3 regions of the Pseudoalteromonas sp. NZS71_1 genome follow, and region 1 is predicted to be linked to each of the others. Evidence: predicted binding sites of a transcription regulator. Region 1 holds the regulator's gene; each other region holds the start of a gene.
What was found. Region 1 encodes sigma-54, which starts transcription at its own class of promoters, with help from an activator protein. Its sites were predicted from a motif close to GTTGGCACGNNNNTNGNNT; they were not measured.
Positions count from the first base shown of each region.

Region 2: a site for sigma-54 is predicted at 1,605-1,623, ahead of I6F43_RS02200 (hemerythrin domain-containing protein). Genes of this name have one in related genera too.
Region 3: a site for sigma-54 is predicted at 1,926-1,944, ahead of I6F43_RS16965 (TorF family putative porin). Genes of this name have one in related genera too.

Region 1 covers NZ_JADYXM010000002.1:477,418-481,633, forward strand. Annotated here, with positions in the region: gene lptC (LPS export ABC transporter periplasmic protein LptC) at 1-250, shown strand, start outside; gene lptA (lipopolysaccharide transport periplasmic protein LptA) at 240-785, shown strand; gene lptB (LPS export ABC transporter ATP-binding protein) at 782-1,507, shown strand; gene I6F43_RS05080 (RNA polymerase factor sigma-54) at 1,577-3,076, shown strand; gene hpf (ribosome hibernation promoting factor) at 3,103-3,390, shown strand; gene ptsN (PTS IIA-like nitrogen regulatory protein PtsN) at 3,395-3,847, shown strand; gene rapZ (RNase adapter RapZ) at 3,866-4,216, shown strand, end outside.
Region 2 covers NZ_JADYXM010000001.1:518,660-522,875, reverse strand. Annotated here, with positions in the region: gene I6F43_RS02205 (plasma-membrane proton-efflux P-type ATPase) at 1-1,022, shown strand, start outside; gene I6F43_RS02200 (hemerythrin domain-containing protein) at 1,140-1,565, opposite strand; gene I6F43_RS02195 (hypothetical protein) at 1,913-2,167, shown strand; gene I6F43_RS02190 (hypothetical protein) at 2,227-2,484, shown strand; gene I6F43_RS02185 (DUF6500 family protein) at 2,522-2,740, shown strand; partial or broken gene I6F43_RS02180 (tetratricopeptide repeat-containing diguanylate cyclase) at 2,777-4,216, opposite strand, start outside.
Region 3 covers NZ_JADYXM010000015.1:12,106-16,321, forward strand. Annotated here, with positions in the region: gene I6F43_RS16950 (hypothetical protein) at 1-237, shown strand, start outside; gene I6F43_RS16955 (helix-turn-helix transcriptional regulator) at 246-446, shown strand; gene I6F43_RS16960 (hypothetical protein) at 602-1,765, shown strand; gene I6F43_RS16965 (TorF family putative porin) at 2,043-2,729, shown strand; gene I6F43_RS16970 (YIP1 family protein) at 2,923-3,636, shown strand; gene I6F43_RS16975 (efflux RND transporter periplasmic adaptor subunit) at 3,693-4,216, shown strand, end outside.

The sequences.
Region 1 (4,216 bases):
ATATGAAGACAAACAATTAATTTTAGAAGGCAATGTGGTTGCCAAAAACTTAACCGATAACGCCATGATAGACAAAATCAATGCTGATAATATTCAAGTAGATATAAAGCTATTAACAATGCGTTCGGAGCAACCCGTTATCATCACTGGGCCCAATTTAAAAATCACTGGTAAAGGCCTAGAAGCCGACTTAAAAACCGAAGTGATAAAACTAATTAACCATACGCGAACCATATATTATGACCAATAAAATATTAAAATCACTTATTATTCCTACACTTATACTAGCGTTTAATAGTAGTGCTGCAGAGCAAAACACGCAACCGGCTGCAAATCAAATTTCAATAAGCGCCGATAAGCAAGAAGGTCAATTAAAAGCTAATGTCGGAATTTTTGAGAAAAACGTTGAAATTATTCACGGTAACCGCCGTATCACAGCCGACCGCTTAGAAGTACATAAACGCGATGAACTTGGCGATAATAAACAATTATTAATTGCTACAGGTAGCCCTGCGCACTTTGAAGAGAAGCAATCAGATGGCACGACTATGAGCGCCAGTGCTGACGAAGTACGTTATGATGTATCTAAGCGTTTTTTAACGCTTGTTGGTAATGCACAAGTATCGCAAGCGGGACAAAAAATAAATGCTAAAAGCATTACCTACGATATAGAGCAGCAGCTAATCAGTGCCGAAAAAGATGAAAACTCAACTGACCGCGTTCACACAATTTTAGTGCCAATCGAGACTAAAAAAAGTAAAAAAAGCGACAAAGGTCAACCATGAGCACATTAAAAGCAGAGCTATTAGCAAAGAGCTATAAAGGCCGTGAAGTTGTAAAAAACGTCGGCCTTGAAGTCAAAGCTGGCAGTATTGTTGGCTTACTTGGCCCTAACGGCGCAGGTAAAACCACCACGTTTTATATGATAGTAGGACTTGTACCTAGCGACAAAGGTAAAATATCGATAGACGATAACGATATTACTCTTTTACCTATGCATAGTCGTGCTAGATTAGGCATTGGCTACTTACCGCAAGAGTCTTCAATATTCAGAAAGCTGACTGTTTATCAAAACTTAATGGCCATTTTAGAAACGCGCAAAGAGTTAAATAAACAAGCTAGAGAAGACACTCTCGATAAATTATTAGATGAATTTAGCATACAACACATTCGTGATAGCCAAGGTATGGCATTGTCAGGAGGCGAACGTCGTCGTGTTGAAATAGCACGTGCGCTGGCAGCAGATCCTAAATTTATATTACTGGATGAACCATTTGCAGGTGTTGACCCTATTTCGGTATTAGATATAAAGAAAATAATAGAACATCTTAAAAATCGTGGGATTGGTGTATTAATTACCGATCATAACGTAAGAGAAACCCTTGATGTTTGTGAAAAAGCCTACATTGTTTCTCATGGGGAGCTGATTGCATCAGGTACTCCAGAACACGTATTAAATGATAAAACAGTACGCGATGTTTACTTAGGCGAGCAATTTAGGCTGTAACATTTACGCCATGTCTTTAAGCATCTGCTAGTATTAATTATAACAACATAAAAGGATTGTTAGAGATACATGAGGCAATCACTACAGCTGCGCATGGGCCAGCAACTTACAATGACTCCACAGCTGCAACAAGCTATTCGTTTGTTGCAACTCAGTACATTGGATCTCCAGCAAGAAATACAAGAAGCTCTCGACAGCAACCCGCTATTAGAGGTTGAAGAAGCAGACTATTCAGAAGACGCTGCAGGTAAAAACGAGCAAAAAGCAGATACAGATGACATAACTGTTAGCGCATCTGCCGATGATGCTCCAAGCGAATACGAACAAGATAGTGGTGAAGCACTTGCAAAAGACACGCTAAGTGACGACATGGCTATGGATGTTAGTTGGGATGAGTACATGAGTGCCGCCCCAGCATCATCATCGGGTCCGATGCCTGAAGACGAATCAATATACCAAGGCGCCTCTACTGAAACGCTCCATGAGTATTTAATGTGGCAGTTACAACTAACGCCATTTAGCCCTACAGACGAAGCTATTGCTATTGCGATTGTAGAAGCCGTCGATGATTCAGGTATTTTAACACTAAGCTGCGAAGAGATTTTAGAAAGCTTTAATCAAGAAAACGAAGATGATAACGAAGTCGAACTTGATGAAATTGAAGCTGTATTAAAACGCATCCAACTGTTTGATCCTGTTGGTATTGCTGCACGTAGTTTACAAGAGTGTTTGTGTATTCAGCTTAACCAGTTTGACAAAGAAACACCTTACATTAATGAAACAAAAATGATTTTAACCGAGCATATTGATTTATTAGCTGCTCGTGACTATCGTACATTAATGAAGAAAACTAAGCTCAAAGAAGAAGAGCTTAAAGAAGTAATGACATTAATACATACTCTTAGCCCTAAACCTGCAGATACTATTGTAAGAGAAGAATCTGAGTATGTTATTCCTGATGTGTCAGTTAAAAAAATTAAAGGCCGCTGGGTTGTTGAGTTAAACCCAGACAGCATGCCTAAAATTCGTGTTAATAGCCAATACGCGGCAATGTCTCGCACTGTAAAATCCAGTGGTGACAGCCAGTTTATTCGCTCGCATTTACAAGAAGCTAAATGGTTTATTAAAAGCTTAGAAAGTAGAAACGACACGCTATTAAAAGTAACAAATTGTATTGTTAAGCAACAACAAGGCTTTTTTGAACACGGTCCTGAAGCCATGAAACCAATGGTTTTAAATGATGTTGCTGAAATGGTAGAAATGCACGAATCAACAATTTCGCGCGTAACAACCCAAAAGTATATGCACACACCCCGTGGTATATTTGAGCTTAAATATTTTTTCTCAAGCCATGTAAGCACCGAAAACGGGGGTGAATGTTCATCTACAGCAATCCGTGCGCTTATCCGAAAATTAATCGCAGCAGAAAACTCAGCAAAACCATTGAGTGATAGCAAAATAGCGGATATATTGGCTGAGCAAGGAATTAAAGTAGCGAGACGTACAATCGCAAAATACCGCGAATCTCTGGCTATTCCACCGTCAAATCAACGTAAAAGTTTGATTTAAGACGCAAAAAAAAGAGGGTAATGCTTATGCAACTAAACTTAACTGGTCGTCACGTAGAATTAACCGATTCACTAAGAGACTATATTAATACCAAATTTGCGAAGCTAGAAAGACACTCTGATCATATTAATAATGTTCATGTCATTCTCGATGTAGAAAAATTAAATCAAAAAGCAGAAGCCACCATACACGTAAGCGGTGCTGAGTTATTTGCCTCTACAGAACATCAAGATATGTATGCCGCCATTGACTCGTTGATCGACAAGCTCGATCGACAAGTAATTAAACACAAAGAGAAGCTTGCTCGACACTAATATGATGAAATTAAGCTCACTTATATGCCAGGACTGCAGCAAAGCTGCGGTCCTTTTTAATAGCAAAAAAAGAATTTTAGAGTTCATTAGCGAACTTGCTCACGACAAACTTCCGTATTTACCGCAACAAGATATTCTTAATGCTTTAATGAGCAGAGAAAAATTGGGTAGTACAGGTATAGGGCGTGGCATTGCCATTCCTCATGGAAGAATGAGCGGTGCAGAAGAGCCTTTGGCTTTAGTACTCGTTAGCGAAACTCCAATAAATTTTGATGCAATCGATAATCGCCCTGTTGATATTTTCGTCGCACTCATCGTACCAGATGGCGATAACCAGCAGCACTTAAAGACTCTAGCAACCATTGCTGATAAACTAAACAATAAAGATTTTTGTAAACAGTTACGCAGTGCAAAATCAGATACTGAGCTTTACCAAGTTATTGTCAATCAATCATAGTTTTATAAAGGGTGTTAAATGGAGTTAATTATCATAAGCGGCCGTTCTGGTTCTGGAAAGTCGGTTGCTTTACGCGTTGTAGAAGATTTAGGTTATTATTGCGTAGATAATATTCCAGTTAACTTGCTTCCTTCATTAGTTCGCAGTGTGTCTGATAGCTACGATAAAATTGCTGTTAGCATTGATGTACGGAACATCCCTAAACAACAAGATGAATTTAACGATATTCTTGAATACTTGCCAGGCTTTGCAAACCCTACGTTATTTTATTTAGATAGCGACGATCAAACATTGATCAAACGTTTTTCTGAAACTCGTAGATTACACCCACTATCAATTGACTCGTTGCCTCTTGATTTAGCCATCAAA
Region 2 (4,216 bases), on a different contig from region 1:
CAAAAGAAATGGGTATGAGCGTTAAAATGGTCACGGGCGACCAAGTGGCCATTGCGCGCGAAACTGCAAGTAAACTGGGTTTAGGGACAAACATTCTTGATGCTAGTGGATTTGGTGCAACTGAGCATCATCAAGCCACACAGTTAGATGACTCAATCGAGAGCGCTGATGGATTCGCGCAAGTATTCCCTGAGCATAAATACTATATTATTGATGTGCTTCAGCATAGAGGGCACATTGTTGGCATGACAGGAGATGGCGTAAATGATGCGCCAGCACTTAAAAAAGCTGACTGTGGCATTGCTGTATCGGGTGCTACAGATGCAGCGCGTTCAGCAGCATCAATTGTGTTAATGACCGATGGCTTATCGGTTATTATTGATGCAGTTAAAGAAAGCCGAAAAATATTTCAACGCATGAACAGTTACGCTATTTACAGGGTTGCTGAAACACTGCGCGTACTACTCTTTATGACAATGGCGATATTAATTTTTAACTTTTATCCGTTAACAGCAGTCATGATTGTAATGCTTGCTTTACTTAACGATGCCGCCATTTTGTCTATTGCATACGACAATGTGCATTATCAAAATAAGCCCGAGACATGGAATATGCGGCTCGTTTTAGGTATTGCATCTGTGCTGGGAATTGTAGGGCCAATTGCAGCCTTTGGTTTATTTTACTTAGGGGATAAAGTATTTGAACTCGACCGTCCTCATCTTCAAACATTAATGTACTTATTACTTTCTGTAGCAGGGCATTTGACTATATTTTTAGCGCGTACCCGAGGTCCATTTTGGTCTATTAAACCGTCTGCTATATTAATGGTCGCCGTATTTGGCACGCAAGTTATAGCAACACTTATTGCTGTTTATGGTGTGTTTATGACCCCACTAGGATGGGGATGGGCACTTGCTGTGTGGGCATATGCTTTGGTGTGGTTTTTTATTAACGATGGTTTAAAGCTAGTGGCGTATCGAATTTTTGATCCGACAGAAGCACCCTTACTAGAGAAGAGTTAGCATATAGGCTTAAAAAAATGGTTATAAGCCAAGTGGCTTATAACCAATAGTACACAAGGGAGTGTATATAAGGTGGTTCAATTATTTGTGAGTAAAGTTACTCACAAATAAAAAGTATTAGTGCATTGCATCATTATACTGCTTTGCCAAGCTTTGTTTTTGCCCTTCGGTTAGTGCTTTACCCGCTAATTGAAATACTTCGTGTTCCTCTTCACTTAAATGATGATGTACTAAATGGTGTAGCTTTTTAGCTGCAACTAACCATGCAGACGAGCTCATTTCGGTATCTTCAAGTTGTTCAATTAATTCATCAATTTCGTGATGTTCAGCTACGCTGTGGCGCGCTTTTTCATGAGTTAAGTCATCAAACATAAGTGGGTTATAAAAGTAACGTTCTTCAAATTTTGCGTGTTGTTCTAATTCTGTTTTTAGCTCGTCCATTAGCGTGTGGCGCTGCTCTGTGTCGCCGTGCGTTTGAATAAGTGCATCTACTAATTTTCTTTGTTTGTCATGGTCATGACGTAGTGCTTCAAAAATATTCATAACTAATCCTTTTACAATTTATTTGCTTATACCATTAACTAGCAAACTAAATGCCAAATATTAAGTTGATGTATTTTATTGCTTTTATTTTGATTTTTTATTTTTATGCTCATCTCACTGTAAATTTTACAGTGAGATGAATGCAATAATTTCAGGATTTTACGTAGTTCAATTATAAAAGGAGTATAAATTCCTACAGAACCTTACAAATATTTACTGGTTGTTTATTTTATTGCAGTGATAAAGTAGCAACATTATTTAGGTACAATCTATATGTATTACTCCCACATATAATATCAATCGGTATAAATGCAGGTAGCACGTCAACTTAATAGGATAGTTTAAGGATGAACATAAAAAGCCCCATCTCCGCATTATTGCTGTGCGCTTTACTGAGTGCATGTAGTACTGCCCCACGTTCTGACCCTAACTTATGCATTGAAGAGGCCGAAACGGTTGATCGAAATGGCGCTCAAACAAGCTCAGAAGTTTATAATCAATGCATTAGCGCACAAATTAAAAAGGATGAAAAAAATGACACTTTTTTTGATGCTATCGGTACGTTCTTTTTTGAATTTTTTGTAATGGTGGTAGAAAAGTAAATAGGCTAACTTGCAGCTGTAATTTAAAGTAAATAAGTTGCGTAAAAATAGGATTAGTTATGAAGCAATTATTGATAGTAATTCCACTTTTTTTATTACTAAGCGCTTGTGCGGCACAGCCTTACGCAGGTTCGGCAAAATGTATGGAACAAGCAGATATTGCATACGAAACCGATACACGTAAAAATGAAACATTAGATAATGAATGCAAAGCTGCAAAAGTAAATACGCCTAATAAAGAGCTTGAGAATCACGGTTTGGTTGATAGAAGTCTTTTACAGCTAATCGTTAGCTTTTTAAATGGCGTATTTCAATAGTACATATACAGTAAAAATATAACTAAATAAGGTATGTATGAGGGAAGAACTAAGAGCAAAAATAATTACCGTATGCGATAAAAAAATAGCAGTTAAAGGCGAAAATGTAGGGCTTTCTTTTTATGCCTTTTTTGCTAATAAAAACGACGACCCAGAGCTACTTATGGAAGCTGCTACTTGGTGGATACACACCCATAAATTAGATCATTTTGTAAAAGCACATAAAATTAAACAAATGGTTTTAGACGAACTTTAGTCAAGTAAATGAGCCAATACTTTTAGCTGTGTTTATTTAATCAACTACGACTTGGTTTCTTCCGTTTTCTTTTGCTTTATAAAGTAATTTATCTGCATGCTTAATAAGAATATCTAGTGTGCTTTTTAAAGGGCTACTTACAGAAGCTCCTGCACTAAAAGTGATTTTTGTATCTGTAGGAAAGTCTTCTATATTACTGCAATGCTCGGCGAAGCTAATGGCGAGTCGGTTAAATATATCGCGAATTATTCGTTCATCAGCCGTATTTAGTGCCAATAACCATTCTTCGCCGCCGTAACGGCCAAACTGATGATCATTACATAGTGTTTCTCTTGCAGCTTTTGCAAAGGCAATAAGAACTAAATCGCCAACATCGTGACCAAAATGGTCGTTAACTTTTTTAAAGTAGTCTAAGTCAACAATTGCTATAGTCATTTTACCTTCACCAAACTTTGCTTCTGCTGCGCGCATTATTCCTCTGCGATTAGGGCAATTTGTTAGATAATCTGTTAATGAAATATCGTGATACTTTTGACGTTGTCGAGCCTGCCGATAAAATAAAAATAATGAAGCAATCACTAAAATAAACGCAATAGCAGCGCTGAGTCGCCAAATTATTTTTTGTTGATATTCTTCTTTAGCTTGTAGTTCACTAATATCTTTTGCGTACTCTAGTTGCTGTATTTTTTCTTCTTTTTCTTTTACTTCAAACTGTACCTGTAGTGTTTTTATATTATTTTCACTGGTTGCTTCGTAGTGTTTTTTTGTATAAAGGAGCTTTTGTTCAATTGCTTCAAAAGCCTCGTCAGTGTGGTTAAGGCGTCGTTTTAGCTCATAGCGTTTACTTAAAAAATCGGCTTTATAAATACTGCGGCTGAATTTATCTAATTTTAAAAACACCTCATCGTTTGCTTCATTTGCTTGATCAAGTAAATCTAGTTTTATATATATGTCAGCTAACAAAATGAGCGATGCGAGTTGCATGTCGTAAACACCTGCAGAACGAGCAAGCTCAATGTTTTCTTTAGTTAAAGTTAAAGCTTTATCGTAGTTTGCTTGTAAGTACTCAATATTTGCAATTGAGTACTGAGCAAAGGTTAAGCCTTTTTGCATATTAACTTTTTTAAAATAGAGCAATGCTTTATCTAGGTATATTAAGGCATCTTTAGGTTTTTCTACTTCAAGCAATACATTGCCTAAGCTCCAATATGCTTTTGAGGTAAAAAGCCCATCTTGTGTTTGCTCATATGCCGCAACCGCTTTTTTTGCATAATATACGGCTTTGTCTTTTTCGTTTAGATAATTATATGCATCGGCTATTTTTCTAAAAAAAGTATCCTTGAGATGCTGAATCGTCATCTTTTAATGCTAATTCTAACCCCTCTAGTGCAACATTTAGGGTCTTTTTCAATGCATCTGTATCGGTGTAATAGTAAGCAAGTGCTCGTAAAATAATGATTTTTTCTTTAGTTGAAT
Region 3 (4,216 bases), on a different contig from region 1:
GGGGGTTTTCCGTTAAAAATGTATTTTCAATACGCTTATAAAGATGAGTTTCTAAACACCATTGACACTAATGCATATAAACATACAAGTTTTGCATTTGGGTTTTGCCTTCTGGGTGTTTTTTATATAAGCGATGAAATACCTACCGAATTTTCGCATGCAACTATGGCAATATTCTACCTAGGTATCATGCTCTTGGTATATGGCGCTTCATTGCTTTGGCAAAATCGTGATTAGGAGTGGATATGCAAAATAACATAGCAAAGTATCGAAAAGAGGCCGGGCTTTCACAGCAAGAACTTGCTGATGCTATTAAAGTGTCGCGCAAAACAATAAGTACCGTAGAAACAAACCGGTTTACGCCGTCGGTAATAATTGCTCTAAAAATAGCAAAGCATTTTAATACCTCAGTTGAAAGCCTCTTTGTACTGGATGAAAATGATTGATACATGTTAAAGCATTAGTCTCATTTTATTAGCAAAAATACCGATTTAGTCACTTCAATTACAACGTATGGAGGACAGCGCTGTTGTTATTAGCGTAATTGCGCTAAAATAGACCAGCAAAAAAATATATATCTAAACCGGAGATTCTACAAGGCATGAAAAAACTGCTAATTTCACCGTCAAAAATGACGCTAGGCGAACAAGAAAATCAAATCTATCAGAACATTCTGAAGCAATCTTCAGAGTTAAGCCTTAACCTTATGGCCGTGAAAGTAGAAAACCACCCTGATGATTTTTTACCTTGGTGTTACGAATTGCTAAGTGCAAGCAGAGATCGTATGAACTACGATTTGCTAGAGCCACAGCAGTTACCAGTACTTAAGAAGCTACACGATCAGCTTATTTCAGCTATCAGCTTTTTACAGGTTAAAACTTTACGTATTGCTCCGTGGCCTGTTGTAAGTGTATTTGTAGAACAACACAAAGACGTTATTGCACTTGATGAACAGCTTCGTTTGGTAGACTACATCAAAAGCATTCGTGAACAGTCTCTTAAAGATATGATTCCTGAAGACTTACTTGCGTTTAGCGGTAAGCACATGGCATCACTTGATCCAAGCACATACAACTTTGACGTTGAATGGTTTGCATCTACAAAGAGTGCAAAGAGCTTCCATCAAATGCTTGGTGATTTACCAGGTGCTTTTGACGATGCACTAGTGAATATTCCACTTGAAGGTGATATTACTCAATACGAATATCAACAATTTGTTGCTGCTTATTCAAAAATATTCACCGACAACAACGAAAAGCCAACACTTGCGCCTGCAACACGACTGCTTGCAATGCGTCGCCCTGATTTATTTACTCCGATTACAAATAATCGATTAGATGCATTATGTGGTGCCCTTGGTGTTTCTAAACTTAAAAATAGTGATTTTGAGCGTTACTGGCAAGATATCGTAAAAGGTATTCAAGCTATGTCATGGTACAAAATGGCTAAACCTAGTAATGAGTTAGAAGAACAATTGGTTGCTATTAAAGCATTAATTCCATGTTTCTTTCACTACGCTGATGCTAAAACACCAGATAACTCTAACTACATTAAACTGCTAACCAAGCCTAAACGTACTACAACTACAACAGGTAAAACTCAGCGTAGAGGTAAAGAGTCTGCAGAAATATTAGTAGACCGTGCTCTTGCTGCTGACGATATTCCTGAACACATTCGCAGTAAACGTGATTCAATTGTGAGTGAAGTACAAAAAGGTCGCAGCGTAAACGAAACAATTAGCCTTATGCGCACTATATTCGGTTAAAATCTTCTAATTTAGCCGTACTTTTATGGTGCGGCTAGGTTAATTTATGCACCACCAATGTGCGCAACATCTTCCTTCATGTTATATCCCCATCCTATTCATAAAATTCAAGCTCATGTTTTTAATAAATAAAAAATAATTTTTAATAAAAAATAATGAAGCTGGCACATACAGTGCAATTATCCCGTTAGTTAAACAATAAAAAGCCGTCAGCCTAAAGGTTCCGATTACATAATAAAAACCTTGGCGAGCAAAAATCATATAACGGGAAATGGACATGCTAAAACTAAAAAAAACCATCGCTATAAGTGCTATAGCATTAATGGGCGCAACATCTTTAACGTCAACAGCCGTACATGCTGAAGTAACAGCAAACGCAGCGGCAACATCAAACTACTTATGGCGTGGTCAAGAGCAAACTGGGGGCGATGCAGCTATTTCAGGCGGTATTGATTACGCCAATGAATCGGGCTTTTATGCAGGTACTTGGGCTTCAAATGCATCGTGGGCCGATGAAATGACCTATGAGCTTGATTTATATGCAGGCTTTGGTGGCGACATTAACGAAAGCGTTAGCTACGATGTTGGCTATATTTATTACGCTTACCCAGACGCAGCTTCTGAAGCAGACGCAGATTTCTCTGAAATTTACGGTAGCATCAGTGTTGAAGGCTTTACATTTGGTGCTTCAGTACTTGCAACATCAGCTGCAAGTGGTGATGGTACAGACTTTGGTGATTCACTTTACCTGACAGCTGATTACGGTTTTGCTGTTGGCAGTAACGGCACTGAAATGGCACTTCACTTAGGCCACTACTCTGGTGACTTTATTGGCGATGATAATATCTTAGATTACGGTGTATCAATTTCGAAAGATGGTTTCACTTTTGGTTTATCTGATACAGATATGGATGATTCAGATATTAAAGCTTACGTTGCTTATTCTGTAGACTTTAATTTATAAGAAAGAATGTGTTACTTGCTGCGACACGAAGGGCCTTTTGGCCCTTTTCTCGTTTTTGAACAAGACCCCCTCATATCTGTTAACAAACCGTTACAATTGAATAAAAACAATACATACATTTTCCTTTATTCTATTACCTAGTCACTGGGCATTTATAACTGCCTAGCCATAAAATAGGTATAAAGGAATAATAATGAAATCACCTAACGCTTTTAGCGCCCTACTCGATATTTATATAAATCCTAGTAAAGCTTTCAATGGTGTTGAACACGCCAAAGGTTGGTCGTGGTTAGCATTTATATGTATTACCCTTGCTAGTATCGCTAGTGTTTATATTTTTTACTCTAGTGTTGATATGCAGTTTTTGATTAATGAGCAAGTAGCAGCATCAAGTATAGATGCAACAATTGGCGAGCAAAAAGCAATTCGTCAAAGTATAGAGCTAAATGCAGAAAACCAAATTTGGTTTGCTCTGTTTGGCGGCGTAATTGCGCTGGCTATCATGAATGCACTCATGGCACTTTATTATATGCTTGTGGCTAAACAAGATCCTGAATCAGAACATAGCTACGGAGCTTGGTATGGATTCTCTACCTGGACAATGATGCCAGTTGTTATTTCAAGCCTAGGCACAATAGCTCTTGTACTAAGTGCAAGTACAGATCAAATATCTCAACAAGCCGTATTTAGCTACGCATCTATTAACCAATTAATAATAGGACTTGAAATTGGCCATCCTTTTTATAGCTTATTAGAATCAATAAACTTATTTAGCTTTTGGAGCATTGCACTGGGAATGATCGGCTTAAAATGCTGGACTAATTTTTCAACTAACAAAGCACTCCTATTCTCTGCACTTCCTTCAATCATTATTTTTGGTATTTGGGCAGTCATTGCAGCAATGTAACCACTAGATGGGGGTATGTATTGCCTCCGCATTACTTAATTCACGGATAGATAAAAATGAAAAAAGCAATAATCATCACACTCGCTGTAGGCGCATTTATAGCCCTAATTGTGTCAAAGCAAATCTCTGGCGATGAAAAACAAGCCGAAGTAAATATTGCTCAAGTAGAGCTTGGCGACATTGCTGACTCAATAATGGCTTCAGGTAATTTAGTTTTTAATACACAAGTGCAATTACGCTCTGAAGTGACAGGCCGAGTAGATAAAATATTTGTTCAAGAAGGCCAAGGAGTGAAACAAGGCGATATGTTAATGCGCCTTGATACAACTGCTTTTGAATCAGAAGTTACCCGTAGTAAAGCAATCCTTCGCGCCACAGAAATTGAAATTAAACACAATAAAACACGCCTTGCTAACCTAGAGCGCCAACTTAAAAGACAAAAAGACTTATACGATGTCGGTTTAGGTAATCAAGAGAGCTACGAGAATATTGAAAGCGCACGCGATCTAGCTAAAATCGATATTGAATCACGAATAGAGTCGTACAACCAAGCACAAGCATCATTACAAATTGCGCAAGA